3 regions of the Streptomyces cinnabarinus genome follow, and region 1 is predicted to be linked to each of the others. Evidence: predicted binding sites of a transcription regulator. Region 1 holds the regulator's gene; each other region holds the start of a gene.
What was found. The regulator HrcA, encoded in region 1, represses chaperone genes, less so after heat shock. The targets are predictions, from matches to a motif close to TTNGCACTCNGNNNNNCNGAGTGCNAA.
Positions count from the first base shown of each region.

Region 2: the regulator HrcA is predicted to act here: its motif matches at 2,068-2,094, upstream of groES (co-chaperone GroES).
Region 3: the regulator HrcA is predicted to act here: its motif matches at 4,674-4,700, upstream of groL (chaperonin GroEL).

Region 1 is NZ_CP114413.1:3,140,758-3,147,051, forward strand. Features, by position in the region: gene STRCI_RS14165 (nitronate monooxygenase) at 1-141, opposite strand, end outside; gene dnaJ (molecular chaperone DnaJ) at 332-1,468, opposite strand; gene hrcA (heat-inducible transcriptional repressor HrcA) at 1,469-2,485, opposite strand; gene STRCI_RS14180 (MBL fold metallo-hydrolase) at 2,634-3,359, shown strand; gene STRCI_RS14185 (DUF3097 domain-containing protein) at 3,394-4,206, shown strand; gene hemW (radical SAM family heme chaperone HemW) at 4,215-5,447, opposite strand; gene STRCI_RS14195 (ATP-binding SpoIIE family protein phosphatase) at 5,475-6,294, opposite strand, start outside.
Region 2 is NZ_CP114413.1:5,382,108-5,388,401, reverse strand. Features, by position in the region: gene groL (chaperonin GroEL) at 1-1,491, opposite strand, end outside; gene groES (co-chaperone GroES) at 1,612-1,920, opposite strand; gene STRCI_RS24535 (polysaccharide deacetylase family protein) at 2,127-2,822, opposite strand; gene STRCI_RS24530 (polysaccharide deacetylase family protein) at 2,819-3,760, opposite strand; gene STRCI_RS24525 (THUMP-like domain-containing protein) at 3,851-5,011, shown strand; partial or broken gene STRCI_RS24520 (DUF6596 domain-containing protein) at 5,008-5,315, opposite strand; gene STRCI_RS24515 (LCP family protein) at 5,410-6,294, opposite strand, start outside.
Region 3 is NZ_CP114413.1:4,194,051-4,200,344, forward strand. Features, by position in the region: gene STRCI_RS18790 (MFS transporter) at 1-1,440, opposite strand, end outside; gene STRCI_RS18795 (NADH:flavin oxidoreductase) at 1,559-2,689, opposite strand; gene groL (chaperonin GroEL) at 2,888-4,510, opposite strand; gene STRCI_RS18805 (cold-shock protein) at 4,843-5,046, opposite strand; gene STRCI_RS18810 (MoaD/ThiS family protein) at 5,477-5,752, opposite strand; gene thrC (threonine synthase) at 5,812-6,294, opposite strand, start outside.

The DNA of each region.
Region 1 (6,294 bases):
GGCGGTCTTGTACCCGGCGGCCAGGAAACCCAGCCCCCCGGCCTCGGACACGGCAGCGGCGAGCGCCGGCACGGACACGCCGCCCGCCATGGGGGCCTGCACGATCGGAAGGGGAAAAAGATCGGTCAGCGCGGAGGACATGACGGCATGTTGTCACGTCCTCCGATCAAGTCCGAATCCACCCGTCCGTGTGGCATAGACCAGCGGCAACGCCAGGACTCAGCGCCCGTTGAAAGCGTCCTTCAACCGCGAGAACAGCCCCTGCTGACCGGGCTGACCGTGCTTCCCCGGGGGCCGACCCCCGGACCCCCAGCAGCCCGCCCAGCTCGCGTCAGCGCCCGTTGAACGCGTCCTTCAGCCGCGAGAACAGCCCCTGCTGACCGGGCTGGAACTGCCCCTGAGGGCGCTCCTCGCCGCGCAGCTTGGAGAGCTCGCGCAGGAGGCGTTCCTGTTCCGGGTCGAGCTTGGTCGGGGTCTGGACCTCGACGTGGACGATCAGGTCGCCCCGCCCGCCGCCGCGCAGATGCGTGACGCCCCGGCCGTGCAGCGGGATCGACTGGCCGGACTGGGTGCCCGGTCGGATGTCGACCTCCTCCATGCCGTCCAGGGTCTCCAGCGGCACCTTCGTGCCCAGCGACGCCGCCGTCATCGGGATCGTGACCGTGCAGTGCAGATCGTCCCCGCGCCGCTGGAAGGTCGAGTGCGGCAGCTCGTGGATCTCGACGTAGAGGTCACCGGCCGGACCGCCACCGGGCCCGACCTCGCCCTCACCGGCGAGCTGGATCCGCGTGCCGTTGTCCACACCGGCCGGGATCTTGACCGTGAGGGTCCGCCGGGACCGCACCCGGCCGTCCCCCGCGCACTCGGGGCACGGCGTCGGAACGACCGTCCCGAAGCCCTGGCACTGCGGACACGGCCGCGAGGTCATGACCTGGCCCAGGAAGGACCGCGTCACCTGCGACACCTCACCGCGACCGCGGCACATGTCACACGTCTGCGCCGAGGTCCCCGGCGCCGCGCCCTCACCGTTGCAGGTGTTGCAGACGACGGCCGTGTCGACCTGGATGTCCTTCGTCGTGCCGAAGGCCGCCTCGTCGAGCTCGATCTCAAGACGGATCATCGCGTCCTGGCCCCGGCGCGTGCGCGAGCGCGGCCCGCGCTGCGACGCCGTACCGAAGAACGCGTCCATGATGTCCGAGAAGTTCCCGAAGCCGCCCGCGCCGAAGCCGCCGGCCCCGCCGCCGCCCGCCTGGGACAGCGGGTCGCCGCCGAGGTCGTAGACCTGCTTCTTCTGCGGGTCCGAGAGGACCTCGTAAGCGGCGTTGATCTCCTTGAACCGCTCCTGGGTCTTCGGGTCCGGATTCACATCCGGGTGCAGCTCACGGGCGAGCCGCCGGAAGGCCTTCTTGATCTCTTCCTGCGACGCGTCGCGACGCACGCCGAGCACGGCGTAGTAGTCCGTGGCCACTTACGACTCCGCCAGGATCTGTCCGACGTAACGTGCCACTGCGCGTACCGCTCCCATCGTTCCCGGGTAATCCATGCGGGTCGGTCCGACCACGCCGAGCTTGGCGACTGCCTCGCCGCCCGAACCGTAGCCGACCGACACCACCGAAGTGGAGTTGAGCCCCTCATAGGCGTTCTCATGACCGATGCGTACGGTCATGCCCGAATCCCCGGCCTCGCCAAGGAGCTTGAGGAGCACGACCTGCTCCTCGAGTGCCTCCAGGACGGGCCGGATCGTGAGGGGAAAGTCATGTCCGAAGCGGGTCAGATTGGCGGTGCCGCCGATCATCAGCCGCTCCTCGTTCTCCTCGACCAGAGTCTCCAGCAGGGTGGAGAGAACGGCCGAGACCGTGCCGCGGTCCTCGATGTCGAAGCCCTCGGGGAGGTCCTCGACGAGCATCGGCACATCGGTGAAGCGCCGGCCGGCGACCCGGCTGTTCAGCCGCGCCCGCAGATCGGCCAGTGACGCCTCGCCGAACGGCGCCGGGCAGTCGACCATCCGCTGCTCGACCCGCCCGGTGTCGGTGATCAGTACGAGCATCACGCGCGCGGGGGCGAGCGAGAGCAGCTCGACATGGCGCACGGTGGAGCGGGTGAGCGACGGATACTGCACGACGGCGACCTGCCGCGTGAGCTGGGCGAGCAGCCGTACCGTCCGCGCGACGACATCGTCGAGGTCGACAGCGCCTTCGAGGAAGTTCTGGATGGCGCGCCGCTCGGGCGCGGTCATCGGCTTGACGCCTGCCAGCTTGTCGACGAAGAGCCGGTAGCCCTTGTCCGTCGGGATGCGCCCGGCGCTGGTGTGCGGCTGGGCGATGAAGCCCTCGTCCTCCAGGGCCGCCATGTCGTTGCGGACGGTCGCCGGGGACACGCCGAGGTTGTGCCGCTCGGTCAGCGCCTTCGAGCCCACCGGCTCCTCGGTGCCGACATAGTCCTGGACGATGGCGCGCAGCACTTGGAGCCTGCGTTCACTCAGCATCCGCGCGCACCTCCAGAAGTCGTCCCCCAGTCCCCCGGGGCGTCTCGCCTGGCACTCTGTCCGTGCGAGTGCCAGCTGTAACCAGCCCAGTGTACGGCGGTGGGGTACGCCCCGGGCAAGGCCGGTTCTGTGACGTTAGCGTCGCTGTATGACGGTGACTTGGGAAGAGCTCGGGTGGGAGCGGCTCGCGGCGGGGGTGGGCCGCCGCCGGCTGCCGGGCTGGGACTGTACGGCCGGTCTGGTCCTCGGAGAGGGTACGGCGCTGTTGGTCGACGCGGGGTCGAGCCCGGCCGAAGGGGCCCGGCTGCGGCTCTCGGCCGAGGCACTGACCGGTCACGATGTGACCCATCTCGCGCTGACCCACCCACACTTCGACCATGTCCTCGGCGCCTCGGCGTTCCCGGGGGCGGAGGTCTACGGCGCCGTCGGCATCGATGGGCTGTACGGGCCGCACGGCCGGGCGGAGCTGCGCGCGGACGCGGTGCGCAACGGCCTGGACGCGCGCGTGGCGGACGAGGCGGTGGAACTCTTGGTCCCACCCCGGCATCACGTCTCCGGCGAGTGGACGCTGGACCTGGGCCCCGGCCGCCAGGTCCTGCTGGCGAACGTCGGCCCCGGCCATACAGCCCACGACCTGGTGGTTCTGGTCCCCGGCACCCCGGAGGTCGTCTTCTGCGGGGATCTGGTGGAGGAGTCGGGCGAGCCCCAGGCGGGCCCGGACGCCGTACCGTCCCGCTGGCCGGCCGCCCTGGATCGCCTGCTCGCCCTGGGCGGCGAGGACGCGCTGTACGTGCCCGGTCACGGAGCGGTGGTGGACGCGGCGTTCGTACGACGCCAGCGGGACACCCTGGCGGCCCGTTTCGGCGTGTCGTAGTCCCCGGGGTTCCGCTTCTCCTATCGTCATCCGAATGCGCCAGTACTCCGCCGACCTGACCCCTCCCTGGAAGAAGCCCCAGCCCGTCCCGGAGGTCCCGGCCGACCCCGGCCTGGTGGTGGAGGAGCCCGGCACCGGCTTCTGCGGAGCGGTGATCCGCTGCGAGGCGGGCACGGTGACGCTGGAGGACCGCTTCGGCAAGCACCGGGTGTTCCCGCTGGAGCCCCGGGGCTTCCTGCTGGAGGGCCGAGTGGTGACGCTGGTGAGGCCGGCGTCGGCGCCGGGGCGTCCCGCCCGTACGGCCTCAGGTTCAGTCGCCGTCCCCGGCGCACGCGCGCGCGTGGCCCGCGCCGGCCGCATCTACGTCGAGGGCCGCCACGACGCGGAACTGGTCGAGAAGGTCTGGGGCGACGACCTGCGCATCGAGGGCGTGGTGGTGGAGTACCTGGAGGGCGTGGACGACCTCCCCGCGATCGTCTCCGACTTCGCCCCCGGACCGGACGCCCGCCTGGGCATCCTGGTGGACCACCTGGTACCCGGCACCAAGGAATGGCGCATCGCGGAGTCGGTCACGAGCGAACACGCCCTCGTCGTCGGCCACCCGTACATCGACATCTGGGAGGCGGTGAAACCGTCCTCGCTGGGCATCGCGGGTTGGCCGAAAGTCCCCCACGGACAGGACTGGAAGACGGGCGTCTGCCGGGCCCTGGGCTGGCCGTCGGAGAACACGGGCGCCGTGTGGCAGGCGATCCTGAAGCGGGTCGGGTCCTACAAGGACCTGGAGCCGGAGTTGCTGGGGAGAGTGGAGGAGCTGATCGACTTCGTCACCGTCGGCGGCGAGGTCTGAGGCCCCGGTCAGTCCACCAGATCCCGCACCACCGCGTCGGCGAGCAGCCGTCCCCGCAGGGTCAGCACCGCGCGTCCCTCGTCGTACGGGTCCTTCTGGAGGAGGCCGTCGGACAGGGCTCGGCGGGAGGCGTTGAGGCCCTGCTCGCGCAGTAGGTCGAGCGGGGCCCCCTCCCGGAGTCGCAGCTCCAGCAGGATGCGCTCCACCCTGCGGTCCTCCTCCGACAGCAGTTCGCGGCCGGCGCCGGGTGAGCGGCCGGCCGCCAGGGCCGACGCGTACGCGCCCGGGTGCTTCACGTTCCACCAGCGGACGCCGCCCACGTGGGAGTGGGCTCCCGGGCCCGCGCCCCACCAGTCCGCGCCGCGCCAGTACAGCTCGTTGTGGAGGCAGCGTCCGGCCTCCGAGGTGGCCCAGTTCGAGACCTCGTACCAGTCGAAGCCCGCCCCGGACAGCACGTCCTCCGCGATCAGGTAGCGGTCCGCGTGGACGTCGTCGTCCGTCATCGGGACCTCGCCGCGGCGGATGCGGCGGGCGAGCTGGGTGCCCTCCTCGACGATCAGGGCGTACGCCGAGACGTGGTCGGGGGCCGCGCCGATCGCCGCCTCCAGGGACGCTCGCCAGTCGTCGTCCGACTCCCCGGGCGTGCCGTAGATCAGGTCCAGGTTGACGTGGTCGAAGCCCGCCGCGCGGGCCTCCGCCACGCATGCCTCCGGGCGGCCCGGTGTGTGGGTGCGGTCGAGGATCTTCAGCACGTGCTGCTTCGCGCTCTGCATGCCGAACGAGACACGGTTGAAGCCGCCCTCCCGCAGCCGGGAGAGGTACGCCGGGTCCACCGATTCCGGGTTCGCCTCCGTCGTGATCTCGGCGTCCGGCGCCAGGCCGAACTCGGTGCGGATCGCCGCCAGCATGCGTACGAGATCGTCGGCCGCCAGCAGCGTCGGCGTACCGCCTCCGACGAACACCGTGCGCACCTCGCGCGGGTCGTCGCCCAGGACCTTCCGCGCCAGTCTGATCTCGTCGATCAGAGTGTCGGCGTAGTTGTCGCGGGAGGCCAGCACCCCGCCCGTGCCGCGCAGCTCGGTCGCCGTGTAGGTGTTGAAATCGCAGTAGCCGCAGCGGGTCGCGCAGTACGGAACGTGCAGGTAGAAGCCCAGGGGGCGGTCGGCGGACCCGGCGAGCGCGGGCGCGGGCAGCGAGCCGTCGTCGGGGACCGGCTCACCGTCGGGAAGTGCGGAAGGCATGCCTTCCATTGTCCAGCACCCGGCGGCTTACTCGGCCTGGAGCACCAGCAGGGCCAGATCGTCCTCCGGGGGACGCCCCCCGAAGTCGTGCACCAGGCGTCGGATCCGCTCGGCGATCGACTGCGCGCTGAGCCCCGCGCATCCGGCGAAGGCGGTCGCGAGGCCGTCGGCGTCGTCGAACTGGCGGGATCCCGACCGGCGCTCCGTCACACCGTCCGTCACGCACAGCAGGCTGTCCCCGGGGAGCAGCTCGAAGGTCTCGCTGGTGTACGTGGCGTCCTCGATGACCCCGAGCAGGGTCTGCGGCTGCGCGGCCGTACGGACGGCCCCGTCGGGGCCGAGCAGCAGCGGCAGCGGGTGTCCGGCGGAGGCGAGGGTGCAGCGCACTCCGCCGTCGAAGGGGGCCAGCTCGCCGTAGAGGAGGGACAGGAAGCGCGTCTGCGGGCCGTCGCCCGGGGCCGCGGGGCCGACCAGGGCGCGGGCCCCGGCGTCGGCGGCCTCCGTGGCGTCGTCCAGGAGTAACTGGTTGAGGCGGTCGAGGACGTCGGCGACGCGGTACCCCTCGCGGGCCAGCAGCCGCAACCAGGGGCGGGCGAGCCCGATCACCACCGCGGCCTCGGGGCCCTTGCCCTGCACATCGCCGACCGCGAAGCACCAGCGGCCGTCGCCGGCCGGGAACAGGTCGTAGAAGTCGCCGCTGGGCCCGCCCTTGTCACAGGGCTCGTAGACCAGGGCGCTGCGCACGCCGGGGATCTCGGCGACGGCGCCGGGCAGCAGCCCGCGCTGGAGGACGGCGCTGATGGTGGCCTGGCGGGCGTACTGCCGGGCCGCCCCGATGGCCAGCGCC
Region 2 (6,294 bases), 2.2 Mb from region 1:
CACCGGGTCGATGACGCCGGCCTTGACCAGGTCGCCGTACTCGCCGGTGGCGGCGTTGAAGCCCTGGCCCTTGTCGAGCTCGGCGACCTTGGAGGTGATGACGTAGCCCTCAAGGCCGGCGTTCTCGGCGATCCAGCGCAGCGGCTCGACGACGGCCTTGCGGACGACGGCGACACCGGTGGCCTCGTCGCCGGTCTTGCCCAGACCGCCGTCCAGCACCTTGGCGGCGTGGACCAGAGCCGAGCCACCACCGGAGACGATGCCCTCCTCGACCGCGGCGCGGGTCGCGGAGATGGCGTCCTCCAGACGGTGCTTCTTCTCCTTCAGCTCCACCTCGGTGGCGGCGCCGACCTTGATCACGCACACGCCGCCGGCCAGCTTCGCGAGGCGCTCCTGGAGCTTCTCGCGGTCCCAGTCGGAGTCGGTGTTCTCGATCTCGGCCTTGATCTGGGCGACGCGGCCCACGACGTCCTCGGACTTGCCGGCGCCGTCGACGATGGTCGTGTCGTCCTTGGTGACCGTGATGCGGCGGGCGGAGCCCAGCACGTCCAGACCGGCCTGGTCGAGCTTGAGGCCGACCTCCTCGGAGATGACCGTGGCGCCGGTGAGGACCGCCATGTCCTGGAGCATCGCCTTGCGGCGGTCACCGAAGCCGGGGGCCTTGACCGCGACCGCGTTGAAGGTGCCGCGGATCTTGTTGACGACCAGCGTGGACAGGGCCTCGCCCTCGACGTCCTCGGCGATGATCAGCAGCGGCTTGGAGGCGCCGGCCTGGATGACCTTCTCCAGCAGCGGCAGCAGGTCCTGGATGGAGGAGATCTTGCCCTGGTTGATGAGGATGTAGGGGTCCTCCAGGACGGCCTCCATGCGCTCCTGGTCCGTCACGAAGTACGGCGACAGGTAGCCCTTGTCAAAGGCCATGCCCTCGGTGAAGTCCAGCTCCAGACCGAAGGTGTTGGACTCCTCGACGGTGATGACACCGTCCTTGCCGACCTTGTCCATCGCCTCGGCGATGAGCTCGCCGACCTGCTGGTCCTGGGCGGACAGCGCGGCGACGGCGGCGATGTCGGCCTTGTCGTCGATCGGGCGGGCGGTGGCGAGAAGGTCCTCGGAGACGGCGGCGACGGCCGCGTCGATGCCCTTCTTCAGCAGCGCCGGGGAGGCACCGGCGGCGACGTTCTTGAGGCCCTCACGGACCAGCGCCTGGGCGAGCACGGTGGCGGTGGTGGTGCCGTCACCCGCGATGTCGTTGGTCTTGGTCGCCACCTCCTTCACCAGCTGGGCGCCGAGGTTCTCGTAGGGGTCCTCGACCTCGACCTCACGGGCGATGGTGACACCGTCGTTGGTGATGGTCGGCGCGCCGAACTTCTTGTCGATGACGACGTTGCGGCCCTTGGGGCCGATCGTCACCTTGACCGTGTCGGCAAGCTTGTTGACGCCGCGCTCGAGGGCGCGACGGGCGTCCTCGTCGAACTTCAGGATCTTCGCCATGGGAGCGGTTCAGCCCTCTCGGAAAACGTGGGTGAAAAAGCGAACTGCGCCCCTGACGCCCGGCTTCATAAGGTCGCGGGGGCCCGGGGCGCAGCTCGTCAAGCAGAAATGCTCGGTGAATTACTTCTCGATGATCGCGAGCACGTCGCGGGACGAGAGGACGAGGTACTCCTCGCCGTTGTACTTCACCTCGGTGCCGCCGTACTTGCTGTACAGCACGATGTCGCCGACCTTCACGTCGAGCGGCAGACGCTCGCCGTTCTCGAAGCGGCCCGGACCGACGGCGAGGATGACGCCCTCCTGCGGCTTCTCCTTCGCGGTGTCCGGGATGACCAGGCCGGAGGCCGTGGTCTGCTCGGCGTCGAGCGGCTGGACCACGATGCGGTCCTCGAGCGGCTTGATGGCAACCTTGGAGCTGGTGGTCGTCACGATCCGACCTCCCCCTTCGGAGATCTCACGGGGTTAACTGTCTGAGGTGGCGACCAGGTCGATCCGTCGTCGCGGGTGCCGGACCTGCCCGTCGCGTGTGTTGGCACTCTCCAGGGGGGAGTGCCAGACCCGAGACTATGACCGCGATTAGCACTCGGTCAAGCGGACTGCTAATCGCGTCCCCGAGAGGAGCCCGAAGACGGCTCCTACAGGTACTCCTCCAAGCGGGCCGGCTTCAGCCCCCGCTCCCGGATCTCCCGCAGCAGCCTCGTCGTCCGCTCCGTCAGGCTCAGCCCCGTCGGATCCCGCGAGGGCAGCGAGACGATGTCGCCGGGACCAAGGCGCCGGGGGCCCTCGGTGTACGTCAGTTCGCCGTCGCCGTCCATCGACGCCCGCCACAGCACCACCGCCGAGATCCCGCAGCCGGCCGCGACACGCCGTGTGGTCGTGTCGTACGTGCCGTGCGGCGGGCGGAAGAGGCGGGGCCGGACGCCGAAGCGGGCGCGGAGCTTGTCCTGCTGGCCGCAGATCTCGGCGCGCTGCCCGGCGAACGGCAGTCCGCGCAGGGCGGTGTGGTCGAGGGTGTGGTTCTGGATCGACGCGCCCACCGCCTGCAGGCGGGCGAAGTGTCCGTACCCCGGCCCGACCACGCTGTCCGTGAGGAACATGGCGACCGGGAGCCGCAGTTCGCGGACCAGGTCGATGAAGCGGGGGTCCTGCTCGGCGCCGTCGTCGTAGGTGAGGAAGACGACCTCGTCCTCGGTGGCGACGCGCTGCACGACCGGGGCCGGGGCGGCTCCGGGGGCCCGCAGGGGCGGCCGTTCGGAGGGGCCCGCGGCCTGGGCGCAGCCCGCCAGGAGTACGGCCGCCACCATCCCGGCGAGCGGGCCCCGGGGCCTCACAGGTAGTCCTCCAGACGGGCCACCGCGTACCCCTTGGCGGTGATCCGGTCGAGGAAGCGGCGGATCATGTCGGGCATCGTGCCCTTCCAGTGCTCCCTGCCCCGGAAGTGGCTGAGCACGATGTCGCCGGGATGGATGTCCCGGTCCCACTCGCGGTAGGCCCAGCGGTCGACGAAGACCTCCTCGTTCCACAGGGGCGCGTGGGTGATGCCGCAGGACTTGGCGGCGCGCAGGGTGTTCCGGTTGTAGCTGCCGAAGGGCGGCCGGAAGAGGACGGGACGCTTGCCGTAGCGCTGCTCGATGACGTCCTGCATGCCGCAGATCTCGTCCTTCTGGCGGGCGTGGGACAGGCCCGGCAGGTAGGGGTGGTTCAGGGTGTGGTTGTTCAGACCGACGCCGGCGCGCTGCATCCGCTCGAAGTAGCCGTAGTCCTCCTTGACCAGGTAGTCGCTGAGGAAGGCGGTGTACGGGATCCTCAGCTCGGTCATCATGCGCAGGAAGGCGGGGTCCTTCTCGGCGCCGTCGTCGATGGTGAGGAAGACGATCTTCTGCTCGGTGGGGATCGTGGTGAAGACCGGCGGCAGGCCGTCCGCGCTGTGGCCGTCGACCTCGAAGCCCTTGCGGGTGGTGATCCGCGGCTTCCTCGCGGGCGGCGCCGGGGCCGTCAGCGGGACCTTGGCCAGCCCCCAGCGCCTGGCCGCGGCGGCACGGGCCGCGGCGGCGGCGCGCAGCCTGGTCGCGTAGGCGTCCAGGGCGCGGGCGGGCGGGTCCAGGAGGGGCTGTCGGCCGGGGGCGGGGCGGGCGCGTGAGCCGCTGTCCGGGCTCTCGCTCTGCGCACAGCCCGAGGCGATGGCGGCGGCGGTCAGCACGGCGAGACCGCCGCGTACCCGTACTCCCCAAAGCGCCCGGTTTTTGTAATTTTGTACTACTGCTCGCATGGGGCCGGATCCTCCCAGGCCCCCGCCACGATCCCGGGCCGACACCGCCACCGCGGGCACACCGTCCACCGACTGGCCCACAATGACCCGGTGAACGACCTCGCCCCCCTCCTCACCCCCGAGGGCCGCGCCCTCCTCGACGCGGTGCGCGGCACCGCCCCCGCCGACGAACTCGCCGTAGCCACCCGGCTGCGCCGGGACCACCCCGCCGAGCTGGTGTCGGCGGCGCTCGGGCAGGCCCGGCTGCGGCAGCGGGCGGAGGCGAAGTTCGGGGCCGAGGACGCGCGGCGGATGTACTTCACCCCGAACGGCGTCGAGCAGTCGACCCGGGCGAGCGTGGCCGCGTACCGCGCGGAGCGGCTGCGGGATCTTGGCGTCACCTCCGTCGCCGACCTGTGCTGCGGGATCGGCGGGGACGCCATCGCGCTGGCGCGGGCCGGGATCCGGGTGCTGGCCGTGGACCGGGACCCGCTGACCGCGGCCGCCGCCCGTGCCAACGCCGACGCGCTCGGGCTGGACAAGCTGATCGACGTGCGCGAGGCGGACGTCATGGAGGTGGACACGGCCGGCTACGACGCCGTCTTCGTCGACCCCGCCCGGCGCGGCGGCCGGGGCCGCATCTTCGACCCCGAGGCCTACTCCCCTCCGCTGTCCTGGGCCGTCCAGGCGGCCCTGAAGGCACCGCACGCCGCCCTGAAGATCGCCCCCGGCGTCCCGCACGAGGCGATCCCCGCCGAGGCCGAGGCCGAGTGGATCTCCGACGGCGGCGACGTGAAGGAGGCCGTGCTGTGGTTCGGCACCGCGCCCGGCGCCGTCCGCGCCACGCTCCTCCCCGGCCCGCGCACCCTCCTCTCCCGAGGGCTCCCGAACCCCGAGGTCCGGCCCGTCGGGCGGTACTTGTACGAGCCTGACGGCGCCGTCATCCGCGCCCATCTGGTCGCCGAGGCCGCCGAGGAGCTGGACGGGGGGCTGATCGACCCGACCATCGCCTACGTCACCGCCGACACCCTGCGCCCCACCCCGTACGCCTCGGCCTACGAGATCACCGACCAACTCAACTTCAACGTCAAGAAGTTGAAGGCACTGCTGCGCGAGCGCGAGGTCGGCGTCCTCACCGTCAAGAAGCGCGGGTCGGCCGTCGAGCCGGAGGAACTGCGCAAGAAGGTCAAGCCGCAGGGGCCCAACGCCGCGACGGTGTTCCTGACCCGGGTCGCCGGGGCGCCGACCATGCTGGTCGGTCAGCCCGTCTGAGCCCGGCGCAGCAGCAGGCCGCCGCGGGCGATGAGCATGCGGTTCCAGCGGCGGCGGTGCGGGCGGCCTGGAACTCCAACAGGGCGGTCAGACCGTTGCCTTCCGGCTCCTTCGACATCAGCGCGGAGAGCACGCGGGCCAACCGGAGGGCGTCCTCGCACAGGGAGGGGCGCAGCCAGTCGTCGCCCGCGGTGGCGGCGTAACCCTCGTTGAAGATCAGGCAGATGACGTCCAGGACGGAGCCGAGGCGGGCCTCGCGGTCGGGGCCGTAGGGGACCTCGAAGGGGATGGTCCGGGTGGCGACACGGATCCAGTCCGTGGTCCGAGCCCGGGAGGCCGGTCCCCTCACGACCTGGCCGAACGGCGGCGGCCCCATCGGCACCCTCGCCGAAAGGTTCTCAGCGCAGCGACGCCCACAGTTCGCCCGCCTCCGGCTCCTCCGCGACCACCCGGTTGGGGTCCGACGGTGCCCGTACGACGGGCAGGGTCACCGTCGTCACGGCGTCCGCCGACAGGGCTTGCAGGCTGCGGCCGAGCCCGGTCAGCTCGGTGAGGGAGTCGAGGCCGGTGTCGGTGGTGAGGCTGCCGGTGACCGCGTCGGCGACCCGGTACAGCTTGGCGGGGTCGGTGAGCAGGTCGGTCGCGGAGATCTGCGTGAGCAGTGCCTTCACCAGTTGCTGCTGGAGCTCTATACGGCCCAGATCGCTGCCGTCGCCTATGCCGTGCCGGGTGCGGGCGAGGGCCAGGGCCTGCTCGCCGTCGAGATGATGGGTGCCGGCCTCCAGGGTGAGGTGGCTGTCCTCGTCGTCGATGTCCTCCTCGGTGGTGACGGTGACCCCGCCGAGCGCGTCCACCAGGTTCGCGAAGCCCGCGAAGTCGATCTCGACGTAGTGGTCCATGCGGACGTCCGTCATCGACTCGGCCGTCTTCACCGCGCAGACCGGACCGCCCACCGAGTAGGCGCTGTTGAACATCGCGTTGTGGGCGACCTCGGTCGAGCCGCCGTCCTCCAGCGGGCAGGACGGACGCGTGACCAGGGTGTCGCGCGGGATGCTCACCACCGTCGCCTCGGACCGGCCCGCGTCCAGGTGGACCACCATCGCGGTGTCGGAGCGGGCGCCGCCGCTGTCGCCGCCGCCGAGCGCCTGGTTCTCGGCGCCGTCGCGCGAATCCGAGCCCAGGACCAGGATGTTCAGCGCCTCGGTCGGCAGCACCTCGGCCTCCGCAGTGGCCGACGGGGTCGCCTTCCGCGGCCGGTTGTCGCCGAGCGCGCTGTTGATGTC
Region 3 (6,294 bases), 1.1 Mb from region 1:
GCCCACCGCGGCCGGAGCGAGGTCCGGTCGCCGGCGCGGGATGAAGGAGGCGACCACGAAGGCGAGCAGGGCCGCTCCGGCGCCGACGGCCAGGACCACCTTGAAGCCGTTCTCGGAGGGCAGGGCGGAGCCACCGAAGTCGGTGGTCATCTGCGCGAGGAGTACACCGGCGATGGCGCTCGCCGAGGAGGTGCCGATGGACCGCATCAGGGTGTTGAGGCTGTTCGCGGCGGCCGTCTCGGAGGCGGGCACGGCGCTCATGATGAGCGCGGGCATCGAGCCGTAGGTGAAGCCGATACCGGCGCCGATGACACAGGACACCAGCACGAAGTGCCAGACCTCGGACATCAGAAGGATGTTCAGACCGTAACCGGCGGCCACGATCAGGGCGCCGATCATCAGGGTGACCTTGGGCCCCTTGGCCTTGGAGACGGCGGCCGAGACCGGCGCGGTGGCCATCATGACCAGGCCGGAGGGCGCCATGACCAGACCGGCGACCAGCATCGACCGGCCGAGGCCGTACCCGGTCTGCTCGGGCAGCTGAAGGAGCTGCGGCAGCACCAGGGACATCGCGAACATCGCGAAGCCGACGGCGATCGAGGCGAGGTTGGTGACGAGCACCTGACGGCGGGCGGTGGTGCGCAGATCGACCAGCGGCTGCTGCACCCGCAGCTCCCACCAGCCCCACGCCAGCAGGACGACGACGGCCGCGGCGAACAGACCGAGCGTGGTGGAGCTGGTCCAGCCCCAGTCGGCGCCCTTGGAGATGCCGAGCAGCAGACAGACCAGTCCGGCCGCCATGCCCAGACCGCCGACGAGGTCGAAGCGGCCGCCGGTGCGGACCCTGGACTCCGGCACGAAGAGCAGGACCAGCACGGTGGCGACGGCGCCGAGCGCGGCCGAGGCCCAGAACAGCATGTGCCAGTCGTAGTGGTCGGCGATCAGCGCGGCGGCCGGCAGACCCAGGGCGCCGCCGATGCCGAGGGAGGCGCTCATCAGGGCGGTGGCGGAGGCCAGCCGCTCGGCGGGCAGCTCGTCCCGCATGATGCTGATGCCGAGCGGGATCACACCGGAGGCGAGTCCCTGGAGCACCCGGCCCATGATCATCGGGACCAGGGAGTCGCTGAGCGCGCACACCAGCGAGCCCGCGACCAGCATGACGGCGCTCACGAGCAGCATCCGCCGCTTGCCGAACATGTCACCGAGGCGGCCGACGACCGGGGTGGCCACGGCGGCGGCGAGCAGGGTGGCGGTGACCGCCCAGGCGGTGTCCGAGGCCGGGGCGTCCAGCAGCCTCGGCAGCTCCGGGACGATCGGGATGACGAGGGTCTGCATCAGCGAGACGACGATGCCGGCGAAGGCGAGCACCGCCACCACGGCATTCGTCCGCGGCGGCGCGGAGCCCCCCGCCGGGGCGGGCTGAGCAAGTGTGTCGGACATGCAGGGGCCTCCGTCGGCACAAAAGAGCTTGACCGAGGCAACTTTAAGTCAGTTGATTGACTTACTCAAGGGAGGCAGGTCAGGGGCCCGGGACGGACCCGGGCCCCTGATCCGTGGATCAGCTGAGGGACCTCAGCGAGGACGCGTCGTACGGGGCCAGCTCGGAGACCCGGCCGGCCAGGACCTTCTCCGCCCAGTGCGGGTCCTGGAGCAGGGCGCGGCCGACGGCGACCAGGTCGAACTCCTCGCGCTCCATGCGGTCCAGGAGGTTGTCCAGGCTGCCGACCGCGGCACCCTCGCCCTGGAACGCCTTGAGAAAGTCGCCGTCCAGACCGACCGAGCCGACGGTGATGGCGGGCTTGCCGGTCAGCTTCTTCGTCCAGCCGGCCAGGTTCAGGTCGGAGCCGTCGAACTCGGGGAGCCAGTAGCGGCGGGTGGAGGCGTGGAAGGCGTCGACACCGGCCGCAGCGAGCGGGGCGAGGATGGCGTCCAGCTCCTCCGGGGTCTCGGCGAGGCGGGCGTCGTAGGCCTCCTGCTTCCACTGCGAGTAACGGAAGAGGACGGGGAAGTCGGCGGAGACCTTCTCCCGTACGGCGGCCACGATCTCCGCGCCGAACTGCGCACGGGCGACCCGGTCGCCGCCGTAGGCGTCGGAGCGGCGGTTGGTGCCCTCCCACAGGAACTGGTCGACGAGGTAGCCGTGGGCGCCATGGATCTCGACGCCGTCGAAGCCGATGCGCTCCGCGGCGGCCGCCGCCTCGGCGAACGCGCCGATGACGTCGTCCAGGTCCTGCCGGGTCATCGCCTTGCCGGTGGGCTCGTCGGCGCCGATGCGCAGACCCGAGGGGCCGACGGCGGGGGCGTCGGCGAACGGGGGCTGGCCCTGCTCGCGCACCATCCCGATGTGCCACAGCTGCGGGACGATCGTGCCGCCCGCGGCATGCACCGCGTCGGCGACCTTCGTCCACCCGGCGAGCTGCTCGGCGCCGTGGAACCGGGGCACCCGGTCGCTCTGCCCGGCCGAGTCATGTCCGACGTACGTGCCCTCGGTGACGATCAGACCGACACCGGCCGCGGCGCGTCGGGCGTAGTACGAGACCACGTCCTCGCCCGGGACGCCGCCCGGGGAGAACATCCGGGTCATCGGCGCCATGGCGATGCGGTTGGGGACGGTCAGGCCGTTGATCGAGGTCGGACGGGAGAGGATCTCGGCGGCGCGCGAGGCGGCCTCGGATGCGGCGACGGTCACGTGGGGGCTCCTTGGGGGTACCGGATGGTATGTGCGCGCGCATTGAACGCACCTCAGCGTCAACCCCGACGGCCCCGCGCCCCATTCCCCTGCATCCGCATCGCGGACGTGACCCCGGCAACACATGCCCGAGGGCGGCACCCCCCGATCGAACAGGGGGTGCCGCCCTCGGTAAGGACGTTGATCGACCGGGGTCGATCAGAAGTCCATGTCACCGCCCGGCATGCCGCCCGGAGCGGCCGCGGCGGCCTTCTCCGGCTTGTCGGCGATGACGGCCTCGGTGGTGAGGAACAGCGCGGCGATGGAGGCGGCGTTCTGCAGCGCGGAACGGGTCACCTTCGCCGGGTCGATGATGCCCTCGGCGATCATGTCGACGTACTCGCCGGTCGCGGCGTTCAGGCCGTGGCCGACCTGCAGACCGCGGACCTTCTCCACGACGACGCCACCCTCGAGACCACCGTTGACGGCGATCTGCTTGAGCGGGGCCTCCAGCGCGAGCTTCACGGCGTTGGCACCGGTGGCCTCGTCGCCTTCGAGCTCCAGCTTCTCGAACACCTGGGAGGCCTGGAGCAGGGCCACGCCACCACCGGCGACGATGCCCTCCTCGACGGCCGCCTTGGCGTTGCGCACGGCGTCCTCGATGCGGTGCTTGCGCTCCTTGAGCTCCACCTCGGTGGCGGCACCGGCCTTGATGACCGCGACACCACCGGCGAGCTTGGCCAGGCGCTCCTGGAGCTTCTCGCGGTCGTAGTCCGAGTCACTGTTCTCGATCTCGGCGCGGATCTGGTTGACCCGGCCCTGGACCTGCTCCGAGGAGCCGGCGCCGTCGACGATCGTGGTCTCGTCCTTGGTGATGACGACCTTGCGGGCCTTGCCCAGGAGGTCGAGGGTCGTGTTCTCGAGCTTGAGACCGACCTCCTCGGAGATGACCTCGCCGCCGGTGAGGATGGCGATGTCGTTCAGCATCGCCTTGCGACGGTCACCGAAGCCCGGGGCCTTGACGGCGACGGACTTGAAGGTGCCGCGGATCTTGTTGACGACCAGGGTCGACAGGGCCTCGCCCTCGACGTCCTCGGCGATGATCAGCAGCGGCTTGCCCGACTGCATGACCTTCTCCAGCAGCGGGAGCAGGTCCTTGACGGAGCCGATCTTGGAGTTGGCGATCAGGATGTACGGGTCGTCCAGGGACGCCTCCATACGCTCCATGTCGGTGGCGAAGTACGCCGAGATGTAGCCCTTGTCAAAGCGCATACCCTCGGTGAGCTCCAGCTCCAGACCGAAGGTCTGGGACTCCTCGACGGTGATGACGCCTTCCTTGCCGACCTTGTCCATGGCCTCGGCGATCAGCTCGCCGATCTGGGTGTCGGCGGCGGAGATGGAGGCCGTGGAGGCGATCTGCTCCTTGGTCTCGACGTCCTTCGCCTGCTCCAGCAGGGCGGCGGAGACGGCCTCGACGGCCTTCTCGATACCGCGCTTCAGGGCCATCGGGTTGGCACCGGCGGCGACGTTGCGCAGGCCCTCGCGGACCAGCGCCTGGGCGAGCACGGTCGCGGTGGTCGTACCGTCACCGGCGACGTCGTCCGTCTTCTTGGCGACTTCCTTGACCAGCTCGGCGCCGATCTTCTCGTACGGGTCCTCCAGCTCGATCTCCTTGGCGATGGACACACCATCGTTGGTGATCGTGGGGGCGCCCCACTTCTTCTCGAGGACGACGTTGCGGCCCTTGGGGCCGAGCGTCACCTTCACGGCGTCCGCGAGCTGGTTCATGCCGCGCTCGAGGCCGCGCCGCGCCTCCTCGTCGAACGCGATGATCTTGGCCATGTGAAGTGGTCCCTCCAGGACTGGGGGTGATTCCTTCGGACCGCGCCCGCGCCCGCGACGGACGGCCTGCCTGCCTCGTGGTTCCTTGCCCCACCCGGCCTGCGGGCCTCACCGACCCGGTCCTTCTTTGTCACTCTCACCTTCAGAGTGCTAACGCCAATGATTAGCACTCGGCCCATGCGAGTGCAAGCGGCTCTCGGGGATCGGGCGGGTGCGGCGACGGTGCGCCGACGGCGTCCGGGCACGCGGAAGGGCCCGCACCCTGGGGGTTGGGTCCCCTAGGTGCGAGCCCTTCAGCAGAAGACGTCGCTTGCGGTTCGTTGGTCGCGCGTTCAGGCAGTGACGCGAACCATGTCGGCCTGCGGGCCTTTCTGGCCCTGCGAGATCTCGAACTCGACCCGCTGGCCCTCTTCCAGGGTGCGGTACCCGTCCATCTGGATCGCGCTGTAGTGGACGAAAACATCCGCACCACCGTCGACCGCGATGAAGCCGTACCCCTTCTCCGCGTTGAACCACTTGACGGTGCCCTGAGCCATGCCTAACTCCCCTATTACTGGCCCTTGCACAGATCCGCACTTCGCGGATCCGGGTCAGACCTCACCCCCCACGGTTTGGGGGCGTGCGCCGGAACGCGTCGACCGCGGCTGAATGTATCTGTCCAACTGCCGTCTGCAACAGGTCAATCGGACGAGAATTCTGGACGTGTCCGGTCCGGAATGTAGTGAGAATTCGCCCGAATTCAGGGCAAGTCGGGCCCCACAAAAGGCATAGACGGCGCAAAAGGCGCGCACACTTTGGCTACTTCTTGTCGCATCGGAAGCCGGTACTCATATGCTTCCGGCATGCGGGGAGAAGCGCGTTCCCCAACTCTACAGGGCTCAACCATGCAGAATTGCCCCCTCCGTTTGTCTTACGGAGAGGGCAATTCGATGAACTCTCTGTGACGCACGTTACCGAAGGTAACGATCAGCCGCCGGCGACGGCCGGAATGATGGAAACACCGGCCCCGTCGGGCGTCGCCGTCTCCAGCCCCTGCTCGAAGCGGACGTCGTCGTCATTGACGTACACATTGACGAACCGGCGCAGCTTGCCCTGGTCGTCGAGAACCCGGGCGGCGATACCCGTGTGGTTCTTCTCCAGGTCGGCAATGACCTCGGCGAGAGTGCCGCCCTCAGCGGCGACCTCGGCGGCACCACCGGTGTAGGTGCGCAGGATGGTAGGGATGCGGACGGTAACGCTCACGATGAAAACCTCCGGAAGGACGACGCACCCAGGGGCGCGGGGCTGTGCTCGATGTGCGGCTAGACGAGCCCGGCCTCGCGGAACGAATCCAGGCTGGGGCGAATCGTGGCCGTGAGCCCCGTACCGGCCACCGCGTCAAGGGTCTTGAGGCCGTCGCCCGTGTTGAGGACGACCGTGGTCAGGGACGGGTCGAGGACGCCGTTCTCGATGAGCTTCTTCGTGACGCCCACCGTCACACCACCGGCGGTCTCCGCGAAGATGCCCTCGGTCCGGGCGAGGATCTTGATCGCTTCGACGACCTGCTCATCGGTCACGTCCTCCACCGCACCGCCGGTCCGGCGCGCGATGTCCAGGACGTACGGCCCGTCCGCCGGGTTGCCGATGGCCAGCGACTTGGCGATGGTGTTCGGCTTCTGCGGGCGGACGACGTCGTGGCCCGCCTTGAAGGCCACCGACACCGGCGAGCACCCCTCGGCCTGCGCACCGAAGATCTTGTACGGCTTGTCCTCGACGAGCCCGAGCTTGATCAGCTCCTGGAGCCC